DNA from 3 places in the Caloramator mitchellensis genome. Region 3 is predicted to be linked to each of the others. Evidence: predicted binding sites of a transcription regulator. Region 3 holds the regulator's gene; each other region holds the start of a gene.
What was found. Region 3 encodes Rex, which represses fermentation and respiration genes when NADH is low (regulators of the CRP and FNR family bind a similar motif). Its sites were predicted from a motif close to ATTGTTAANNNNTTAACAAT; they were not measured.

Region 1 (7,657 bases), on a different contig from region 3:
CTCGATAGAGAGAGCTACATTTGTTCCACCAGAACCACAACTTGTTGATGAATATATGTCCAATTTAGAGAACTATATTAATACTGACGATGATATGCATGAATTAATTAAGATAGCAATAATACATGCACAATTTGAAACTATACATCCCTTCTTAGATGGAAATGGAAGAATAGGACGAATATTAATTCCACTGTATTTATATTATAAAGGGAAAATATACCAACCAAACTTTTTTATTAGTGATACTTTAGAAAAAGATAAACATAAATATTATAAATTGCTTAATGAAACAAGAACAAAGAATAATTGGAATGAGTGGATAAAATTCTTTTTAAAAGCAGCTGCTGAGCAAGCTGAAAAAAATATAAAATTAATTAAAGATGTAGAAAGTCTATATGAGAAACAAGTTGAACTGGCTACAAATACAGTTAGAAGCACAAATATCATTAAGGTTGTAGACGAAATATTTAACAGACCAATCTTTACGGTTAAATCTATCAAGAAGAATACAGGACTTAGCGATTCAACTGTAAGACATTATCTAAGTAAACTTGAAGATATAAATATGATTTATGCAGATAACTCATTAAGAGATAAAAGATATTATTTCTATGATTTATTAGATATTATTAGATAATCAAAACAAAAAATTGGAGGTGATATTGATGGAGTGTGGGCCTTATCATAGTTGTATTAACTTGAGCCCAAATTGGAAAATTAAATATGGTAGGGGAACTGCATATTCATTTATATCACCTTATGCACTTCTCCTGCCTATATGGGAGGAGGACAAATTATGGAAAGAGTTAAGGGGTGTTATGTAAGTTATGTTTTAGGTGCTCCTGTTTATGACACAACTGATATTTTTCTTGGAAAGCTAAACGACCTTATTGTAACTTCCGATGAACACCTTCCATCTGTTGAAGGAATCAGAATAAAAAATAGGGATGCTTTAAGGGAAATTGCATTTAAGTCCTTAAGTATTTTCAGAAAGGGAAACAAGTATAAGATTATTGTCGATAATTATTTCGAATATAAAAGGGTTGAAAACTATTATTCCCTTTCAAATGACATACTAGATAAGCAAATAGTTGATATAAACGGAAGAAGGGTTGTTAGAGTTAACGATTTAAGGCTTGCAGAAATTGGTGCGAGCTATAAGGTTGTTGCCGTTGATATTGGATTCAGAGGCCTATTAAGAAGGCTTGGGATACTTGATTTTACAGAAATTATTTTATCAAGATTCAATAGAAGACTTGGTGATAGCCTAATTATTTGGGACAATGTTGAACCAATAAAGGGTCAGATAGATAGATTAACTCTTTCAATGCCCTATAAGAAACTTAAATCCCTTCATCCTGCTGACATTGCAGATATACTTGAAGAGCTTGATGCTAAATACAGAAGCGATATTTTCAAGACATTTGATACAAGGCTTGCAGCAGATACTCTTGAGGAGTTTGAGGATGAATACCAGACAGACCTTGTAGAAAATATAGATGCTGCCCTTGCCAAAGAGATTTTTGAAAACATGCCAAATGATGAAATTGCAGATATTCTAGAGGATGTTGACGAAGAACACGTTGAAAAAATACTTGAAAAAATGGATAAGGAAGATGCCGAAGAGATTAAGGAACTTCTCGAATACGAAGAGGATACGGTTGGAAGCATAATGACCACTGATTATATAGCTTTTAATTTTGAAAAGACTGTTGATGAGGTTATAAAGGAATTAAGGGAAACAAAGCCAAGCTCCGAAATTGCGTATTATTTATATGTTGTTGATGATGATGGCAGGCTCTTAGGCGTTGTATCTATAAGAGACCTTATTGTTTCGCCAGGGGATTCTAAATTAAAGGAAATAATGAAGAGCAATGTTATTTATGTTAAAGACAGCGATACACTTGATGATTTAACCGAACTTGTTACTAAATATGAGCTCCTTGCAATTCCCGTTGTTGATGAAAATAAAGTTCTTGTTGGAATGGCAATACTAAATGATATTGTTGATGAAGTATTGCTTCCCAGATGGAAGAAAATACTAAAAAGGTCAGCATAGGGAGGTCGCCATGGGAAAGATAAAGAACAAAAGATTTAAGGAACTCATATTTATATTAGGAATAATAGGGCCAGGGCTTATTACAGTTAACGCAGGAAATGATGCTGGAGGTATTGCAACCTATGCAGCAGTTGGAGCTCACTATGGATATAAAATGCTTTGGGGACTTCTATTAATAACCTTCAGCCTTGCTGTCATTCAGGAGATGAACGCGAGGATGGCGGTTGTGACAGGAAAAGGGCTTTCGGATTTAATAAGAGAACAATTTGGAGTTAAACTCACCTTTTTTGCAATGGTAACCCTTTTTATTGCTAACTTTGGAGTTTTAGTAGGAGATTTTGCTGGTATTGCAGCAAGTATGGAACTTTTTGGAATTGCAAAATATATTTCTGTTCCTTTGGTAGCAATTTTTACCCTGTTTATTATTACAAGAGGTAACTATTCAAAAACAGAGAAGGTCTTTTTAGCATTTACTTTTGTTTTCTTTTCATATATCATAACCTGTTTTATTGCAAAACCTGACTGGAATGTTGTTTTTAAGGAGATGTTCACGCCGCAGATTGAACTTAACAAGGGCTTTATATTAACCTTTATTGGAATGATTGGAACTACAATTACTCCATATATGCAGTTTTATCTTCAATCATCCATCGTTGATAAGGGGCTTAGTATAGAGGATTATAAATACGAAAAAATAGACGTATATCTGTCGGCAGTCTGGGGTGATTTGGTATCCTTCTTTATAATTGTAACAACTGCAATAACTTTATACAAAAATGGCATTCATATAGAAAATGCTGAACAAGCTGCCCTTGCACTAAAGCCGCTTGCAGGAAACTACGCTTCAGCTCTATTTGGACTTGGTCTATTTGGAGCGTCAGCTCTTGCAATTGCAATAATACCTCTCTCGACCACATATGCAATATGCGAGGCCTTTGGATTTGAGAGAGGACTTGACAATGAATACAAAGAAGCTCCCATATTCTATGGAATATTTGCAGGTATGATAATATTAAGCGCAGTAATAGTCCTTATTCCAAACTTATCCCTTGTTGGAATAATGCTTGCAACTCAGCAGATGGCAGGTATGTTGTCCCCAGTTATATTGATTTTTATGGTTATTTTGACCAATAAAAAAGAGGTAATGGGGGAATATACAAACAGCAAAACACAAAATGTAATCATTTGGATAACAGTTGCGTTTATAGTGACTTTATCCATTATAATTTTCATATCACCTCTTATTGAAAGATTAGTCTGACATTGACCCCATGAAAAGTTTTGACATGGGGTTTTTTCTATGTCTCTTTTAAGCGTTATAAATACTATGTAAAATAAAAAATTTTTACAGAAGGTATTGCATTATTTTAGAATATGTTTTATAATAAGATTGTGAAATAAATAACAAGCAATGCAAATCATTATGCATGGTGTGGCGCCGCATTTTTCCTTAAAAATGGCTGCTTTCTTAGCGAAATACTAATGAAAGCATAATCATATTGGTATTGGTTAACCTTTTTTATTGACCATAATAGTTAAAATATTAACAAAGAGGTGTTGTGTATGTCAATTACAATTCATGAAGATTTACTTCAAAAAATAAATGAAGTTAGAAAATCCCAGGAAGAATACTCAAATTTTTCGCAGGAAAAAGTTGATGAAATATTTAGAGCAGCTGCTATGGCTGCTAATGATGCAAGAATCTATCTTGCAAAAATGGCTGTTGAAGAAACAGGAATGGGAATAGTTGAGGATAAGGTTGTTAAGAATCATTTTGCTTCAGAGTATATTTACAACAAATATAAGGACGAAAAGACTTGCGGAGTTATTGAAAAGGATGAGGCAGCAGGAATAATGAAGATTGCAGAACCTATTGGTGTAATCGCTGCGGTTGTTCCAACAACAAACCCAACTTCCACTACAATATTTAAGGCACTATTAGCGCTTAAGACAAGAAACGGTATTATTTTCTCACCACATCCACGTGCCAAAAAATCAACGGTTGAGGCTGCAAGAATTGTTTTAGAAGCAGCTGTTAAGGCTGGAGCACCTAAAAATATTATAGGATGGATTGAAGAACCATCAGTTGAAAAATCACAGCTTTTGATGAGCGAATGCGATTACATTCTTGCAACAGGTGGTCCTGGAATGGTTAAGGCTGCTTATTCATCAGGAAAACCTGCAATTGGTGTTGGCTCGGGTAATACCCCTGCGATAATAGATGAAACAGCCCATATTAAAATGGCTGTTAACTCGATACTCCTCTCAAAGAGCTTTGATAACGGTGTTATATGTGCTTCAGAACAAGCTGTCGTTGTAGTAGATAAAGTTTATGATGAAGTTAAAAAGGAGTTTGAAGAAAGAGGTGCATACTTTTTAAAGGGTGACGAAGTTGATAAGGTTAGAAAAATAATATTGGTCAATGGTCATATTAATGCAAATATAGTTGGTCAGAGCCCTCTTAAAATTGCTGAAATGGCAGAAATTACTATTCCAGAAGATACAAGAATAATAATCGGAGAAGTAGAAAATATAGGACTTAGTGAGCCGTTCTCATTTGAAAAATTGTCACCAGTCCTTGCAATGTATAGAGCTGAAAACTTTGATGAAGCTCTTAATAAGGCAGTGGATTTAGTAAAGCACGGCGGATTTGGGCACACATCAGTTTTATATACAGACACTATAAAGAGCAAGGACAGAGTTGAAAAATTCAGTGCAGCTATGAAGACGGGAAGAGTTATTATTAACATGCCAGCTTCACAGGGTGCTATTGGAGATATATACAACTTCAGGCTCGAGCCATCATTAACTCTTGGCTGCGGTTCATGGGGCGGAAACTCAGTTTCAGAAAATGTAGGTGTTAAGCATCTTTTAAATATCAAGAGCGTAGCTGAGAGGAGAGAAAACATGCTTTGGTTTAGGGTTCCTGAAAAGATTTACTTTAAATATGGCTGCCTTGCAACTGCTCTTAGTGAGCTAAAGGATTTGAATAAGAAAAGGGCGTTCATAGTTACTGACAAGGTGTTGTTTGATTTAGGATATGTTGATGCAGTAACAAAATTGTTGGACGAAGTTGGAATACAATACAGCGTATTTTCTGGTGTAGAGCCAGACCCAACATTAGCTACTGCTAAAAAGGGTGCAGATTTGATGAAATCATTTAACCCAGATGTAATAATTGCCCTTGGTGGTGGCTCGCCAATGGATGCTGCTAAAATTATGTGGGTTATGTATGAACATCCTGAAGTTAAATTTGAAGATTTAGCTTTAAGATTTATGGATATAAGAAAGAGGATTTACAAATTCCCAGAACTTGGACAAAAGGCTATGATGGTTGCTATTCCAACATCGGCAGGAACAGGTTCAGAAGTTACTCCTTTTGCAGTTATAACTGACGAAAAAACTGGTGTAAAATATCCTCTTGCTGATTATGAATTAACTCCAGATATGGCGATTGTTGACCCTGAACTTATGATGAATATGCCAAAGGGACTTACTGCCGCATCAGGGATAGATGCACTTACACATGCAATTGAAGCCTATGTTTCAGTTTTAGCATCTGAATATACAAACGGCCTTGCACTTGAGGCTATAAGGCTTATATTTAAATATCTACCACTTGCTTATTCAGAAGGGGCTGCAAACCAGAAGGCAAGGGAAAAAGTTGCCTATGCTTCAACAATTGCAGGTATGGCCTTTGCAAATGCATTCCTTGGAATATGCCACTCAATGGCGCATAAATTAGGTGCAACCTTCCATATTCCTCACGGAGTTGCAAATGCACTTTTAATAAGCGAAGTTGTAAGATTTAATGCAGTTGATAATCCAAGAAAGCAGACTGCATTCCCACAGTATAAGTATCCAAATGCTAAGTGGAGATATGCACAGATTGCTGATTATTTAAGACTTGGTGGTAAGGATGAGGATGAAAAGGTTGAACTATTAATCAATGCGATAGAACAATTAAAGGAAAAAGTTAATATTCCAAAGTCCATTAAGGAAGCTGGAGTTTCGGAAAAGAAATTTTATGCAGCTTTAGATGAGATGGCAGAACAGGCCTTTGACGACCAGTGCACAGGAACTAACCCAAGATATCCGCTAATAAGTGAAATAAAAGAACTTTATATAAGAGCTTTTGAAGGAAGATAAAAAGGTAGGCTTTGAGCCTACCTTTTTAAATTTATTAAATTTTCAAAAAAGTATTGATTTTTAGTTAATGTTCCTGATATAATTTACTTAAGTTAACTAAAATAAAGTTAAACAACGAGCTTATTTTAGTAAAATAAAATAGAAAATGGTGATGATATGATAACTATTAGAGATATAGCACGTAAGGCAAATGTATCTATAGCAACAGTATCAAGAATTTTAAACAACGATAAAACTCTCTCGGTATCAGATGAAACAAGAGAAAAAATATTAAAAATAGTAGATGAATTAGGATATAAACCTCTTAGAAAAAGAGATGTAAAAAAGCAAGATGATAAAGTTGAAAATGCATTGAATATAGGCATTTTACTGGCTTATTCAGAGCAAGATGAAGCAAACGACCCTTATTTTTTGTCAATAAGGCAGGGAATTGAAAAGGAATGCAGTGAAAAGTTTATTAATATTTCGAGTATTGTTAGACTCGACGGAAATAAATTTAATTTTGACTTGAATGAATTTGATGGATTGATTGTTGTAGGAGGCATTGAAGCAAAAGATTTCAAAAATTTATATAATAACAGAAACGTTGTATTTGTTGACCATGCATATGAAATAGATGAATATGATTCTGTTATTTCGAGCTTTGAGAAGGCAACAGAAAATGTAATAGATTATCTTGTTAGTATGGGACATAAAGAGATTGGTTATATAGGTGGAAGGAAAACAGTTAAAAGAATTACTTCAAATGAGGTTATAGAAATTGAAGATGTTCGATTGCAAGTCTACAGGAAAAAGATGAAGGAATTAGGGCTATATAGTGAAAGAAATATTTATATTGGGGATTGGAATCCTTCTGGTGGTTATAAAGCAATGAAAGGAGCAATAGAAAATGGAAGTTTACCAAGTGCTTTTATAATTGCAAGCGATCCTATGAGCACAGGTGCATTACATGCACTCCATGAGGCAAATATCAATGTTCCAGACGATGTAGCTATTATAAGCTTTGATGATATTGAATCTGCGGCTTATTTAAATCCTCCTTTGACGACTGTAAAGACATATACTGAAGAGATGGGAAAAGCTGCCGTTAAATTGTTACTAGAAAGAGCAAGGGGTAGAGAAATTCCCATTCAAGTAGTTGTGCCTACAAAACTTATTATAAGAAAAAGTTGCGGTGGTAATGACAGTGATTATTCTGGCTATATTTTCTATAGTTAAAATTAGGCATCTTTATTGATGCTTAGCTATAAACAAAATTAATGGGGGTGGTTTATGAAAGATATAAAAAAAATGCCTTTAAAAAGGCAAAAATAATAAAAAATTATAAAAATTGTGCTTAAGTAATTTTATACCAAAATCAATTAGTTCGCAAGATGTTAATTAGGAGGATTATGTATGAAAAAGATAATGTCCTTAATTATTACATTAATTTTCGTTGTATCCATT
Region 2 (7,657 bases), on a different contig from region 3:
ATAAATGGTATATTAGCCAATATTTATAAATTTATTAGGAAATTGAGCAGTTAAAAAATTATTGGATATCTACGAAAAAGTTTTTGAGATTTATCCTAATGCTCAGTAGCGATACACCATTCGGTTCAGGAGTTATGCAAAGAAGAGATGGAAAATATTTTACAGGATTTGAACCATTGCTTGGGATACACTGTGCAGCTAATGATTTAAATCTAAACAAAGATGAAATTGTTACAGTTGAGCAAGCAGTAAATTGTTAAACAAAAATATTTAGAATTTTAAAAATCGTCAAAATAGTGATATAATCATATTGGGGGTGAGAATTTGGAAACAATTATTTTACAAAAAGAAGAAAATATTGCGGTGTTAACAATTTCAAGACCAAAGGCGTTAAACGCGCTAAACACAAAAGTATTAAAAGAATTAGACGGAGCAATTGATGAAATTGAAAATGATAATGAGATTTATGCTCTTGTAATTACAGGGGATGGGGAAAAGGCATTTGTTGCAGGTGCTGATATTGCAGAGATGAAGGATATGAACCCAAAAGAAGCTAGAAATTTCAGTATATTAGGGAATAAAGTATTCAGAAGGATTGAGAGCTTAAGAATCCCCACAATTGCTGCTGTTAACGGTTATGCCCTTGGTGGAGGATGCGAACTTGCTATGGCGTGTGATATTAGAATAGCATCTGAAACTGCAAAATTTGGGCAGCCAGAGGTGGGACTTGGTATAACTCCGGGCTTTGGAGGAACACAAAGGCTCTCAAGAATTGTTGGCAAATCAAAGGCAAAGGAATTAATATTTACAGGAGACGTTATTGATGCCAATGAGGCGCTAAGAATTGGACTTGTAAATAAAGTAGTTAAAAAAGAAGAACTTATTGATGAAGCTAAAAAACTCGCTAATAAAATATCACAAAACGCTCCAATTGCAGTAGGATTAGCAAAGGCTGCAATAGATAGAGGCTACCAGGCTGATATTGATACTGCAATTATGTATGAAGCAGAAGTGTTTTCACAATGTTTTGCAACAGAGGATCAAAAGGATGGAATGACTGCATTTACAGAAAAAAGAAAGGTAGAAAAATTTAAGAATAAATAGGGGGATTAAAATGAAGGTATTTGTTGTAGGTTCAGGAACAATGGGCTCAGGTATAGCCCAAACATTTGCTCAAAGCGGCATAGAAGTTTATTTAAATGATATCAAGGAAGAGTTTGTTGAAAGAGGATATAATGGTATAGTTAAAAACATATCTAAGTTAGTTGAAAAGGGAAAGATAAGCGAGGAAGATAAAAATAACATTGTTTCAAAAATACATAAATCTATTAATGTTGAAGATGCAAAGGATTGTGATTTAGTAGTAGAAGCAATTATAGAAAATATGGATGCAAAAAAGGAGCTTTTTAAAAAGCTTGATAGTATTTGTAAAGAAGAAACAATACTTGCTACTAATACTTCATCATTGTCAATCACAGAAATTGCCGCAGCAACTAAAAGACCTGATAGAGTAATTGGCATGCACTTTTTTAATCCAGCACCGGTAATGAAGCTTATAGAAATAATAAGAGGCATTGCAACTTCAGAGGAAACATACAATAAAGTTAAAGAGATTTCAACTACTATTGGAAAAGACCCAGTTGAGGTTAATGAGGCACCGGGATTTGTAGTAAACAGAATACTTATCCCAATGATTAATGAAGCAATAGGAATTTTAGCTGAAGGAATAGCATCTGCAAAGGATATAGACAAAGCAATGAAACTTGGCGCTAACCATCCTATGGGACCGTTAGAACTTGCAGATTTTATAGGAAACGATATTAATCTTGCTATTATGGAATATCTCTACAAAGAAACTGGAGATCAAAAATATAGACCACACCCTCTATTAAAGAAAATGGTAAGAGCAGGTTACCTTGGAAGAAAAACTGGCAGAGGTTTTTATGATTATATGTAAAAGGCTGTCTCAAAATTTATAAGTTATTAATTTCATTTTTAGCATACTAATGTAGCCCCATGATATGATTTCAAAGTGGCATCTCTCATGAGCCTTAGTAACTCTTGCTTTTCGACTTTTCAAAAGTGCGTAATTCTACTCAGGACGAGTAGAGCCGAGCGGACTTCAGGAGGAAGTCTCGCGAGGGTAGCACTTTTGAAAACAAAGAAAAGCTTAGAGTTACTTGGTGAAATGAGCGAATGCCCGTGAAATCATTCATGGGGCTTAGTAGATTAAAGTTAAAAGATAATAAATGAATTTTGAGACAGCCTTTTATACAATTCTTTGTCACAAAATTAACTTTCGTTGAATAATTGTTAAAATAGCCTTATCATAATATTGTGAAGATTCAAAAAGAGGGGGGCTATTATGCAAAAGGTAGCGATTGTTGAAGCATTAAGAACACCTGTTGGTTCCTTTATGGGAAGTCTTGCAGGATTCAGTGCAGTAGACTTAGGAACAAAGGTTATTTCCGAATTACTTAATAAAAGGCCAGAAATTAAAGAGAAATTAGATATGGTTTATATGGGGAATGTTTTACAGGCAGGAAATGGTCAAAATCCTGCAAGACAAGCAGCATTGAAAGCTGGAGTTCCTCTTCCTGTTCCAGCTACAACAGTTAATACTGTGTGTGGTTCAGGACTTCATTCAGTTATTATGGCATACACTTCAATACTTGCAGGACAAGAAGAGTTGAGCATTGCAGGTGGTATGGAGAGTATGTCAAATGCACCTTTTTTAGTAAAGGGTCTTAGAAATGGAATAAAGATGGGCAATACTGAACTTATAGATGTAATGATACATGATGGATTAACTTGTCCATTTAATTTGTATCATATGGGAATTACAGCTGAAAATCTAGCTCAAAAATATAATTTAACAAGAGAAGAACAGGATGAGTTTGCATATAATAGCCAGATGAAAGCTACAAAGGCAAGAAAAGATGGAAAATTTGTCGATGAAATAGTTCCAATTACTATAAAGAACAAGAAGGAAGAAATAATATTTAAGGATGATGAATATATTAGAGAAGAAACGACTATCGAGAAGCTTGCAAAATTAAGACCTGCATTTAAAGCAGACGGAACAGTTACTGCAGGTAATGCATCAGGGATTAACGATGGGGCTGCTGCTGTTTTAGTTGCTTCAGAGGAGAAGTGTAAAGAATTAGGATTAAATCCTCTTGTTTATATTAAGGGGTTTGGACTTGCTGGAGTTGATCCAAGCATAATGGGAATAGGTCCAGTTGATGCAATCAACAAAATGCTCAGAAAGGCTAACTTGACAATTGAGGATATTGATTTATTTGAACTCAATGAAGCATTTGCCTCACAATCGCTTGCGGTGTTAAGAGAACTGAAAGTTGATGCTGAAAAGGTAAATGTAAATGGTGGTGCAATCGCAATAGGCCACCCAATAGGTGCTAGCGGGACAAGAATATTGGTAACTCTTATACATGAACTTATTCGACAAAACAAGAGATATGGAGTTGCAGCACTCTGTATTGGTGCGGGAATGGGAGTTTCAATATTGATTGAAAATGCAAATATTTAAAAAATTCAAAAAACATATTAACAAAAATTTTAATTGATGCTATAATAATAATTAGAAATAAATTCTAAATTTCGCATAAATAGAGGTGCAGATAATAAGGTAGCATTAGGATGTTAAGGAAAGGAACTTCCGAAGCCTAATGTGAAGGGGTTGTCTGCCGAAAGGATTTATCGGTTCCTAGATATATCCTTGGTGATGGAGCACAACGCCCTATCACTGTCATGGTTTGCCATGAAGCGCTATTTATGCAGTGGTTTTATACCATTGCATAAATAGCGCTTTTAATTTGTCTAAAATTATCAAAAAATTTCAAAAATATAGGGGGGTTAAAATTGAAGGCAGTAATAAGATTAAGAATGAGTATGCATGATGCCCATTATGGGGGAAACCTTGTAGATGGTGCAAGAATGTTAAATTTGTTTGGTGATGTAGCAACAGAATTATTGATAAGACATGACGGGGATGAAGGTTTATTTAGAGCTTATGATTCTGTAGAATTTTTAGCACCTGTATATGCTGGTGATTACATCGAAGCCGTAGGTGAAATAGTTGAAGTAGGAAACACTTCAAGAAAAATGAAGTTTGAGGCAAGGAAGGTTATACAGTCAAGGCCTGACATAAACGATTCAGCAGCAGAAGTTATTGATGAGCCGATAGTTGTTTGTAGAGCAAGTGGAACATGCGTTGTTCCAAAGGATAAACAAAGAAATAAAAGGTGAGGGGATAGGATGGAAAAACTAATAATAACCGCAGCTATTTGTGGTGCCGAAGTTACTAAAAAACATAATCCAAACGTTCCTTATACTGTAGAAGAAATTGCAAATGAAGCAGAAAAGGCCTATAGGGCTGGAGCAAGCATTATTCATCTTCACGTTAGAAATGATGATGGAACTCCGACACAGGATAAAGAAAGATTCAGAGCATGTATGGAGGCCATAAGGGAAAGGTGCCCAGATGTAATCATTCAACCGTCAACAGGCGGGGCAGTTGGAATGACTAACGAAGAAAGACTTCAGCCTGTATACTTAAAACCTGAAATGGCAACGCTTGACTGTGGAACGGTAAACTTTGGTGGAGACGATATATTCGTTAATACAGAAAACACAATTATTTACTTTGCAAATAAAATAAATGAACTTGGTATAAAACCTGAATTAGAGGTTTTTGACAAGGGAATGGTTGATATGGCTCTAAGACTACATAAAAAGGGAATTATTAAAGGACCGCTTCATTTCAATTTTGTTATGGGAGTAAACGGTGGAATATCAGGAGAACCAAGGGATTTAATATTTTTGTCTGAAAGCATTCCCAAGGATGCTACCTGGACAGTAACCGGAATAGGAAGATTTGAATTCCCGCTTGCTACAATGGCAATTTTAATGGGTGGAAACGTTAGAGTGGGATTCGAAGATAATGTATATATTTCAAAGGGAGTTTTGGCAAACTCTAATGCAGAGCTTGTTGAAAAAGTTGTTAGAATTGCAAAGGAACTTGGAAGGGAAATTGCAACCCCTGATGAGGCAAGAAAAATATTGGGAATAGTGAGGTGATAGAATGAAAAAGGTGGTTGATATCAACGAAATTAAAACGCTTATCAAAGATGGAATGACTATAATGATTGGTGGATTTTTAGCATGTGGAACTCCTGAAAAACTAATCGATACTTTAGTGGAAATGAATGTTAAAGAATTAACCATAATTGCTAACGACACTGCATTCCCAGACAGAGGGATAGGAAAGCTTGTGGTTAATGGACAAGTTAAGAGGGTTATTGTATCCCACATTGGAACTAACCCAGAAACCGGAAGACTTATGAACGAAGGCAAAATGGAAGTTGAACTTTGCCCTCAGGGAACATTGATTGAAAGAATAAGAGCAGCTGGAGCTGGACTTGGCGGTGTCTTAACTCCAACTGGCGTTGGGACTATTGTAGAAGAAGGAAAACAAAAATTAAACATAAATGGCAAAGAATATCTGTTAGAGCTTCCATTAAGAGCTGATATTGCGCTTGTAAAGGGAAGTATAGCAGATGAAATGGGCAACGTGTTTTACAAAGGAACCACAAGAAATTTTAATCCAATAATCGCATTTGCAGCAGATACGGTTATTGTTGAAGCGGAAGAGATTGTTAAGGTAGGAGAATTAAAACCAGAAGATGCAATGACGCCGGGTGTAGTAGTTGATTATATAATCAAGGGGGGTGCATGATATGATACCTAATGCAGAACAAGCTAAAGAGATAATTGCAAGAAGAATAGCTAAGGAACTAAAGGACGGACAGCTTGTTAATTTAGGAATTGGGCTTCCAACATTAGTTGCAAACTATGTCCCAGAAGGAGTTAACGTTATTTTTCAATCTGAGAACGGTATGGTAGGAATGGGTCCAATGCCAGAAGCAGGAAAGGAAGACAAAAACATCACTAACGCAGGTGGAATTCCTGTAACAGTATTACCAGGAGGAGCTTTTTTTGACAGTTCTGTTTCGTTTACCTTGATAAGAGGTGGACATGTAGATATTACAGTTCTTGGAGCTCTTGAAGTTGACCAGGAAGGAAACCTTGCAAATTGGATAATTCCAGGAAAGATGGTTCCCGGAATGGGTGGAGCTATGGATTTGGTTGTTGGAGCTAAAAAGGTTATAGTGGCAATGCAGCATACATCAAAGGGGCAGCCTAAAATATTAAAAAGATGCAGACTTCCACTAACTGCAAAGGGAGAAGTTAATATGATTGTGACTGAACTATGCGTTTTGGAAGTTACGGAAAAGGGTTTAGTTTTAAAAGAAATATATAAGGATACAACTGTTGATGAGGTAAAGTCATTGACAGAAGCAGAACTTATAATACCTGATGAAGTAAAAATAATGGAAATATAAGGGGGATTAACATGAGAAAGGGATGTAAATATGGAACACATAGAGTAATAGAACCACAGGGGGTTTTACCACAACCTGCATTAAAGATTTCAAACGATATGGAAATATATGACAATGAAATTCTAATTGATGTAATAGCACTTAACATTGATTCAGCAAGTTTTACACAGATTGAAGAAGAGCAAGGTGGAGATGTTGAAAAGATAAAGAAAAGAATTTTAGAAATAGTAGGCGAAAGAGGAAAGATGCAAAATCCTGTAACAGGGTCAGGCGGAATGCTTATAGGTATCGTAGAAAAAATAGGAGAATCATTAATTGGTAAAACTGATTTAAATGTTGGAGATAAAATAGCAACACTTGTATCTCTTTCTTTAACACCTCTTAGAATTGATGAAATAATAGATATTAAACCTGAAATAGACAGAGTTGAAATTAAGGGAAAGGCTATATTGTTTGAAAGCGGAATTTACGCAAAGCTTCCAAAGGATATGGATGAAACATTAGCACTTGCAGCCCTTGATGTTGCTGGTGCACCAGCTCAAACTGCAAAGCTTGTAAAGCCAGGGCAAAGCGTCCTTATTTTAGGTGCGGGCGGAAAATCAGGAATGCTCTGCTGCTATGAAGCTATGAAAAGAGTAGGACCAACTGGCAAAGTTATAGGGCTTGTAAGATCACAAAAGGATAAGGAAAGGCTGGAATATCTTGGAGTTTGCCATGAGATAATTATTGCAGATGCTCAAAAGCCAGTAGAAGTTTTGAACAAGACATTAGAAGCAAACAATGGTAAAGAAATTGATATAGCTATAAACTGTGTAAATGTTGCCAATACTGAAATGTCAACAATACTTCCAGTTAAGGATGACGGAATTGTTTACTTCTTCTCAATGGCTACGAGCTTTACAAAGGCTGCATTGGGGGCAGAAGGAGTTGGCAAGGACGTTACAATGATAATTGGAAATGGCTATACTAAGGGACATGCTGAAATAACATTGCAGGAATTAAGAGAAAATGAAAAGTTAAGAAAAGTATTTGAAGAGCTTTATGCAAATTAATATTTGTGGGGGTTATGGAGATGAAGGTTAATAGAAGATTTGAACTGTTTAAGGATATACCGGATGAAATGTGGAACGATTGGAAATGGCAGTTTAGAAACAGAATTGAGACTTTAGATGACTTAAAAAAATACATGCCATTGACGGAAGAAGAAGAAAAGGGAGTTGCAACCTGCCTTG
Region 3 (7,657 bases):
ACAACTCTGTCACCAAGTGGTTTTAATTTCATCATTACCCCTCCTTGTGTATTTATATTAATTGTAATATTAACTATGTATTTTATTTTGTTAGCACTCAACTCATGTGAGTGCTAATCACACTTTTAATATTAATTAAATGCCATAATATAATCAAATTTCTATAATTATAGCAATTGGTTGAATTTTGACAATATGGGCGATTATTTCATTTTATCTTATTATTTTAGCTTTTTTCTCTGTTTTTTATTAAAATCGGTTGAATTTTAATCTCATCAATTTCATAATTTTCTTTTATGGATGTAATAAAGTCCATTAAAATTGAATATCTCGAATACTTAATGTCTCTTTTATTAAAGTCTATATGTGCTAGTATATCATTTTTTATGATCCTATAATCAAATCCATTATACAGTATCGCATCTCTTGTATTCTTCCATTTTTTTATGTAATCTTTTTCAAAATTCTTCACTCGTATATTAATTTCAACTTTTTCACATTCATTTTCCATTAGTTCAGCAATTCTGTCCTTAAGATATAGTCTTAAACCTTCATTGTTATACTCTAGCAGCTCAACTGAATAATTAATGTTATTGCTGTTAATAGTTTTGCATATAGTATAATCCCCAAAACTTGCAATTAAAAAAAGAAAAACTATCTTCCAGTCAAGTTTGAAATATATAGATAATACTGAATAAAAATACAAAACAATCACTATAGGTATGATAGTAAAAGAATTCCTTCTCTTAAAGACATTAAGCAAAACTTCAACTCTTTTGGACTTCCTTTTAAGCTTAAAGAAATTATTAATGCTGGAAACAATAAAATAGTTAATTCCAAATAACGAAAATATAAATTTAAAACTATATTTAATGTCATAAATTAAGTATACTAAAATAACGATAATCATAGCCAGCGAAACATCGACTTTGAGATTATTAATTAGAGCATTAGAATAAAGAAGATATCTGTATTTTAATATATTAGTATCTACTTTAAATTCGATTTTATTATCAAACTTCAATAGTTCATCTAGCTTATAAACTAACAAATGTTTCTTCTCTAAGATAGCTATGTTATTATCAATTTTTTTAATATCGGCCAATTCATCTAACCCAATTTTATATGGATTTATGAGCACATGTTTCCTTGTATTAATGTTAAAAATTAAAATCTTATCAACCCTTCCCGTTATGTGCAGTATTATATAATCATCAAGGCAAAAGAAACTTGCTACAATATCACTGTTGCTTTTGTAATTTAAATTATATATTTGTTCAACAATCCCATAATAATTAATCCTTAATATTTTAAATACATTGTTCTTATCAAACCCAGCTGCATATAATTTTTCTCCTGATATTTCAAAACTGCTACAGAATAATAGTTCTGTTATAAAAATCTCCCTGATTTTTTTCAACTCATTATTGAATATTTGAATAACTGAACCTTCTTCTGTGCTTCCTAAACAACATAAATTATCGTTATCGTCAAACTTAAAATCAAAAAATATTCCATTGAGTAATAAATTTTTTTCTTCAACTAAATCATTGATATGCAAACTAGTCTTTCCATCAAATAGATTATAGTAGATAAGTCTTTGATTTCTTACAATACCAAAATTGTCAAAAACTTCCTTTAAGAAAATCTTTTTGTTATCTTCCTGAAGGCAGAATATACCTTCATGCTTATTAATCTTGTCAAAATAAACAATTCTGTCATTATTAAAATCGAAACTAACAGGGCAGATTGTGTCATTTAAGTTTATCTTTTTCATGCGATAGCACCCCCTAAGTTTGCTATCTAAAATTATTAGCAAAAAACTAAAATTTTAAACCTTGTTTTCTCGAGCATAATAAAAAAGATATTGTTGTGCAAAACCAGCTAAGTCACCAAATTTATTTTTCCCAAACTGCCTTATTTTATTTAAACTTACATCGGGCGCTAAATAAAATTTTTGCATTATTTTCTTAACCCAAACATCTACAGGGAATGCATCAAACTTCTGCATTGAAAAAAGAAGGACACAATCAGCTACCTTAGGACCTACCCCTTTAAACTCCATAAGCTTTTTCATTGCCTCATCCGTATCTAATTTTTTAATCTCCTCTAAATCAATTTTCTCATCAATAATTTTTCTTACAGCTTCAGCAATATACGGTGCTCTAAACCCTGTCCCACAATCTTCCAAATCCCCAACTGTTGCTCTGGCTAATTGCTCAACTGTCGGAAAAGCATAAAATTCCATCCCTCTAAACTCAATTCTATCCCCAAATCTTATTGAAATATTTTCAACTGCCCTTTTAATCATCGGAATTCTATTGTTAGCAGAAATTATAAAGGAAATAAGCGTCTCAAATGGTTCCTGCTTTAAAATCCTAATTCCGTATCCATACTTGATAGCTTCCTTTAAAATTTCATCCTTTTCCAGCTCTCTTTTAATCTCACCGTAATCTCTACCCAAGTCAAAATATTCCCACCAGAAATTTTTATCCTCCTCTTTAGCCCCCTCAAGGCAAATAACATCATCCTTCTCGTATGCATAAACTACCTTCCCTCCAGCAACTCCTATATATCCATCCTCATATTTATTCCATCTAAAGCACTGACCGCATTCAAAAATATGCTCTAAGTGACATTCACTTGATTTCTTGAGTTCTTGAATTGTTTGACAATTTACATTTGTCTTTTGTGTCATCATCCTCGCCTCCTTTGCAAATTATTATCTTTATTATACATTTTTCTTTAAACAAGTGATAGCATGTTGTTTAATTAAACAAGCAAAAATGCAACCTGGACTTTAAGTGCGCGTTTTCTTCAGGTTATACCTTACGATAGGCACCTTTTTATATGTTCCACTCCGCAGCCACAGCGAACTTTCAACACCAAGCTATCGCGAATTCCGCGCCACAAAAAAAACGTCAATCATAATCTTCCGATTGACGTCTTGAAAATTTATTCTTTTGCAGTGAATAAAACTTGAACTATTTTTCATTGCAGAAAATCCAGTAAAATTTTCTGCACGGTATTATAAACTATATAAAGTATAAATTCTGATATTTGGGAGCTAACGAATTATACCACTTTAACAATTAAACTAATTTTCTATAATTATTTGTCCAAATTGGCATACAACTCAAGAAGTCAAGAAATCAAGTGACAGGCACCTATTTTATTTTTTCTTTAATAACATCCCAGATGCTTCTATCTTCCCATCCAAGGCTCCAGGCACCAATTCCAGGCAAATCAAATTGATTTGCTAGGTCCATTCTCCAGCCCATAGAAGTATTATCCTCAAGCCAAACTATATACTTATATCCATCTGCATTATAGGTAACAACGTTTTGCTGTGCCTTACTGTCAAAAAACATTCGTCCACCATATTGTTGCATATAATTCATGGCTGTATTCGTTGATATAGCCGAAGAGGATACTACAAATTCTTTAATAGTATTAGCTGGCACCTTTATTGAAACAGTCATTGGAATATATCCAATACCTCCATTAAATTCAACCTTATACCAATTTGAACTTTCTCCCAACAATTTATAGGAATCACCTATATTAGCCGGTTGCAGCTTTGTGCTTGAAGTTGAATTACTCGAATACACATAGTAATTAGCCTTTGTAAAGACAACTGAATCATACGGATTATTTACTACCTTTAGCTTATATAATCTTAGGTAAAATGGAACCCCAAGAACTAATTTTTCCTTTGGTATTCCAATTTCTATTAACTCTTCTATTGAATCCTTAACCCATGGATAAGACCCTACTGAACCAGCTGTCGTTGATGATGCAACATGTTCGTCGTAAGCCATGAGAATCATGTAGTCAACATAGTTTATGAGGGCTTGTCTATCATACCACTTTGACCATGTCTGGGAAGTTGAAATTCTAACAACATCTACTGATACAACCATGTTATATTTTTTAAGCTCAGCAGATAGGTCCCTTACAAATGCAGTGAACAAATCCTTGTTTGCGCTTATCGTTCCTAATGCTTCAAAGTCAATGTTTATTCCATCTACGTTATAACTTCTGGCAAGCGAAACAACCTTGCTAATTACTTTTTTCCTTACTGTCGCATTTGTAAACATTGCGTAAGCTCTATCGGCATCAAATTCAACAAACCTTGGCCAAACTTCATAGCCATTGTTGTGAGCCCTTTTTATATATTCTGGGTCTGCATTGTCTATAACATCTATACTTGAAACATTTCTATAATCTCCTGTCATATCAAACCAGGTAGGTGAAACAACATCAAGCCCTGTCTGTGAAGATTTAATATTTATATAATCGGTGTCTTCATCATAGGTTCTTGAGTTTCTACTCTTGTCGTATATATACTGCCATGCTAATGTGAACTTATCATTTGGAATGTTGTCAAGTAAATCCACCTTATCTTTGTGGACGTATCCGATTGAACTTCCCTTTATAATTTTATAAAAATCGCCTTCTATTCCAAGTATTTTGAATGATTCATTCGCAAGCAAAAGCCTGTCATCCAGCGTTCCATCCAATGTCTTAAACATCGTGACATCTTCTTTAAGCCTTATAAATCTTCCAACCAAAGGATTTTCTTCCCTGCTTGGAGTATATTTTGCAACATATTGTGAAGAAACATATCCCTTGTTTGTCTTTAGGAATGTTCCTGATTTTCCTATGATAGCAATTATATTGCCCTTGTAATACTTCCCAACTATGGCGGCTGTTGTAGAAGGGGCTTGTCTAATATTTAATGTTGAAGCAGTTACTACTGCTTTGTAAGAAGTAAAGGTCGAAGTGCTTTGGATATAATTTTTTATATAACTTGAACTGTTATATATATATCCCTTTGAGGTTTTTAAAAAGCTTCCAGATTTCCCTGTTACGGTAACAACAGTCCCTTTTGTATACTTGCCGACTATCTTTGCTGAAGTGCTTGCACTGCTTCTTATATAGATATAATTAGCAATTACCTGAACCTTATATTGCTTAAAGCTTGCCCCAGAATTTGTCGATACAGTCTTTAAATAATTTGGACTGTTATAAATATATCCCTTTGAGGTTTTTAAAAAGCTTCCAGACTTTCCTATTACGGTAACAACAGTCCCTTTTGTATACTTGCCGACTATCTTTGCTGAAGTACTTGCACTGCTCCTAATGTTTAAATAATTAGCAATTATCTGAACCTTATACTGCTTAAAGCTTGTTGTAGCAGACTTAACATCAATATATAAGACTTGTGTAACGATTAAAAAAATGACGAGAGAGAACGATATTTTCGACGAAATTTTCTTCAACTCCCCACTACCCCCTTATTTTTTAAATTTTCGACATATATTTACGTTAATTATAAATAAAAAAAAGGCGTAATTCAACGCCCAATTTTTTCCTTAAACAATTCACTTTCATTAAGTCTATAGCTAAGTGTCAAAAGGCTTTCGCTAAGATGAACATTCTCAACTATTACATCTTCTGGAACAGCAATATCAGTAGGTGCAAAGTTCCATATGCCTTTAATTCCCGACTTTACAAATGCATCTGCTATTCTTTGTGCTTGTTCCTTTGGAACACAAATAATACCAATGTCTGCAGGATTATTCTTTAAAAATGATTCAAGATTGTCAACATCCTGAACTTCTATATCCCTGATTCCCATCCCAATCAATTTAGGATTCCTATCAAATATACCTATCAGGTGAAAACCTAACTTTTCAAAATTTGTGTAATTAGCTACTGCCTGACCTATATTTCCGGCCCCAACGATAACTGTTTTATATTCCTTATTAAGTCCTAGTATTTTTCCTATTTCGTCCCTTAGCGCTCTGACATTGTATCCATATCCCTGTTGGCCAAAATCACCAAAATTATTCAAATCCTGTCTTATTTGAGAAGCTGTAAAACCTATTCTTTCAGATAATTCCTTTGATGATATTCTTTCAATGTCATTTCTTAATAACTCTCCTAAATACCTATAATACTTTGGAAGCCTTCTGATAACAGCCATCGATATTACTGTTTTTTTACTCATTATATCACCTAACCCATTGTTTATATTTTAACATTTGTTCTTAAAAAAAATTGTAGCATTTTTATTTAATTATATAGCAAAATTAAAATTTTGTGAATACTTGTGAAATAATTTATGCCTTTAAATTCTATATTTTGACTTTATTTCTTCGTAATTATATAATATACTCGTAAATTTAATTCTGAGGTGGAAAAATGGTAGTATTAGAAGCCCAAAATATTTCAAAATCATACGGAACAGATGTTATTTTAAAAGATATAAATTTAAAAATTGAAGATAGCGAAAAGGTTGGACTCGTTGGTAAGAACGGTGCAGGTAAAACCACATTGTTTAAAATATTATCAAAGCAAATCGAGCCTGATAATGGAGCTCTTTTTATTTCTAACGATAAGACAATAGGCTACTTAAGCCAGAACATTGAATTCGAAATAACAAACAATGTATTTGAAGAGGCGCTAAAGGTATTTGAAAATGTCAAAAATATCGAAAATAGATTGAGAGAACTTGAATTGTTGATTTCCAGTGAAAAGGATGAGCAAAAGCATAGCGAGCTTTTAAATGAATATGGAATTTTATTAGACAAATTTGACATGCTCGATGGTTATTCGATTGAAAATCAAGTAAGAAGAATTTTAACAGGTCTTGGAATACCATCTTCAGATTTTACTAAGAGCGTGGTAAATCTATCAGGCGGTCAAAAGACAAGATTATCACTTGCAAAGCTCCTTTTAAAAAATCCTGACATTTTGCTCCTTGACGAGCCTACCAACCATCTTGATTTAGAGGCAATTAAATTTTTAGAAGAATTCCTTAAGGAATATAGAGGCGCCTGTATAATAATTTCACACGACAGATACTTTTTAGACGTTATTACCACAAAAACATTTGAGCTTATAAATGGAACAATTGAAGAATACAACGGCAATTACACATATTTTATAAATGAAAGACAAAACAGGTTAGAGGAAAAACTAAAACATTATGAGCTACAGCAAAAAGAAATACAGCGACTTGAGGAGATGATTGAAAGGTTTAGGTCCTTCAACAGAGAAAAAAGCATAAAGCAGGCCGAGAGCAAAGAAAAGATGCTTGATAGAATAGAAAGAATAGAAAAACCTCAAGTATTCCAAAACAGCGTTAAAATCAAATTTGAAATTAAATTCCAAAGTGGAAATGATGTAATAAGCCTTGAAAATATTAAAAAATCCTTTGGAGATAAAACTCTGTTTGAGAATTTATCGCTTTTTATTAAGCGTGGTGAAAGAGTTGCTCTAATAGGCTCAAATGGAAAGGGAAAGACTACCCTTTTTAGGATAATTTGTGGACTTATAGAGCCAGACGCAGGGTTTGTTAGACTAGGAAAAAATGTATTGATAGGATACTATGACCAGGAACAGAGCAATTTATCAGAAGATAAAACGGTAATCGATGAAGTTTGGGATGAATATCCAAACCTTACAACCACTCAAATCAGAAATTACCTTGCAGCATTTTTATTTACTAAGGATGATGTGTTTAAATCTATATCGACGCTATCCGGTGGAGAAAAGGCAAGGCTTTCAATGCTGAAGGTCATGCTTAAAAAACCTAACCTACTTTTATTAGACGAGCCTACAAACCATCTTGATATTCTATCAAGGG

Region 1: adhE (bifunctional acetaldehyde-CoA/alcohol dehydrogenase) is a predicted target of Rex. The motif match lies at 3,594-3,613, and genes of this name have one in related genera.
Region 2: ABG79_RS00290 (acetyl-CoA C-acetyltransferase) is a predicted target of Rex. The motif match lies at 2,281-2,300, and genes of this name have one in related genera.

The regions. Positions count from the first base shown of each region.
Region 1 is NZ_LKHP01000009.1:67,087-74,743, forward strand. Features, by position in the region: gene ABG79_RS08490 (Fic family protein) at 1-640, shown strand, start outside; gene ABG79_RS08495 (magnesium transporter) at 800-2,062, shown strand; gene ABG79_RS08500 (Nramp family divalent metal transporter) at 2,073-3,323, shown strand; gene adhE (bifunctional acetaldehyde-CoA/alcohol dehydrogenase) at 3,626-6,211, shown strand; gene ABG79_RS08510 (LacI family DNA-binding transcriptional regulator) at 6,368-7,429, shown strand; gene ABG79_RS08515 (ABC transporter substrate-binding protein) at 7,607-7,657, shown strand, end outside.
Region 2 is NZ_LKHP01000001.1:60,433-68,089, forward strand. Features, by position in the region: gene ABG79_RS12725 (hypothetical protein) at 135-260, shown strand; gene ABG79_RS00280 (short-chain-enoyl-CoA hydratase) at 325-1,104, shown strand; gene ABG79_RS00285 (3-hydroxybutyryl-CoA dehydrogenase) at 1,115-1,957, shown strand; gene ABG79_RS00290 (acetyl-CoA C-acetyltransferase) at 2,366-3,550, shown strand; lysine riboswitch at 3,623-3,800, shown strand; gene kal (3-aminobutyryl-CoA ammonia lyase) at 3,883-4,269, shown strand; gene kce (3-keto-5-aminohexanoate cleavage enzyme) at 4,279-5,100, shown strand; gene atoD (acetate CoA-transferase subunit alpha) at 5,105-5,758, shown strand; gene ABG79_RS00310 (CoA transferase subunit B) at 5,760-6,425, shown strand; gene kdd (L-erythro-3,5-diaminohexanoate dehydrogenase) at 6,437-7,477, shown strand; gene kamA (lysine 2,3-aminomutase) at 7,498-7,657, shown strand, end outside.
Region 3 is NZ_LKHP01000002.1:132,641-140,297, forward strand. Features, by position in the region: gene ABG79_RS02235 (co-chaperone GroES) at 1-32, opposite strand, end outside; gene ABG79_RS02240 (hypothetical protein) at 227-1,777, opposite strand; gene ABG79_RS02245 (DNA-3-methyladenine glycosylase family protein) at 1,832-2,698, opposite strand; gene ABG79_RS02250 (SH3 domain-containing protein) at 3,168-5,285, opposite strand; gene ABG79_RS02255 (redox-sensing transcriptional repressor Rex) at 5,360-6,016, opposite strand; gene abc-f (ribosomal protection-like ABC-F family protein) at 6,211-7,657, shown strand, end outside.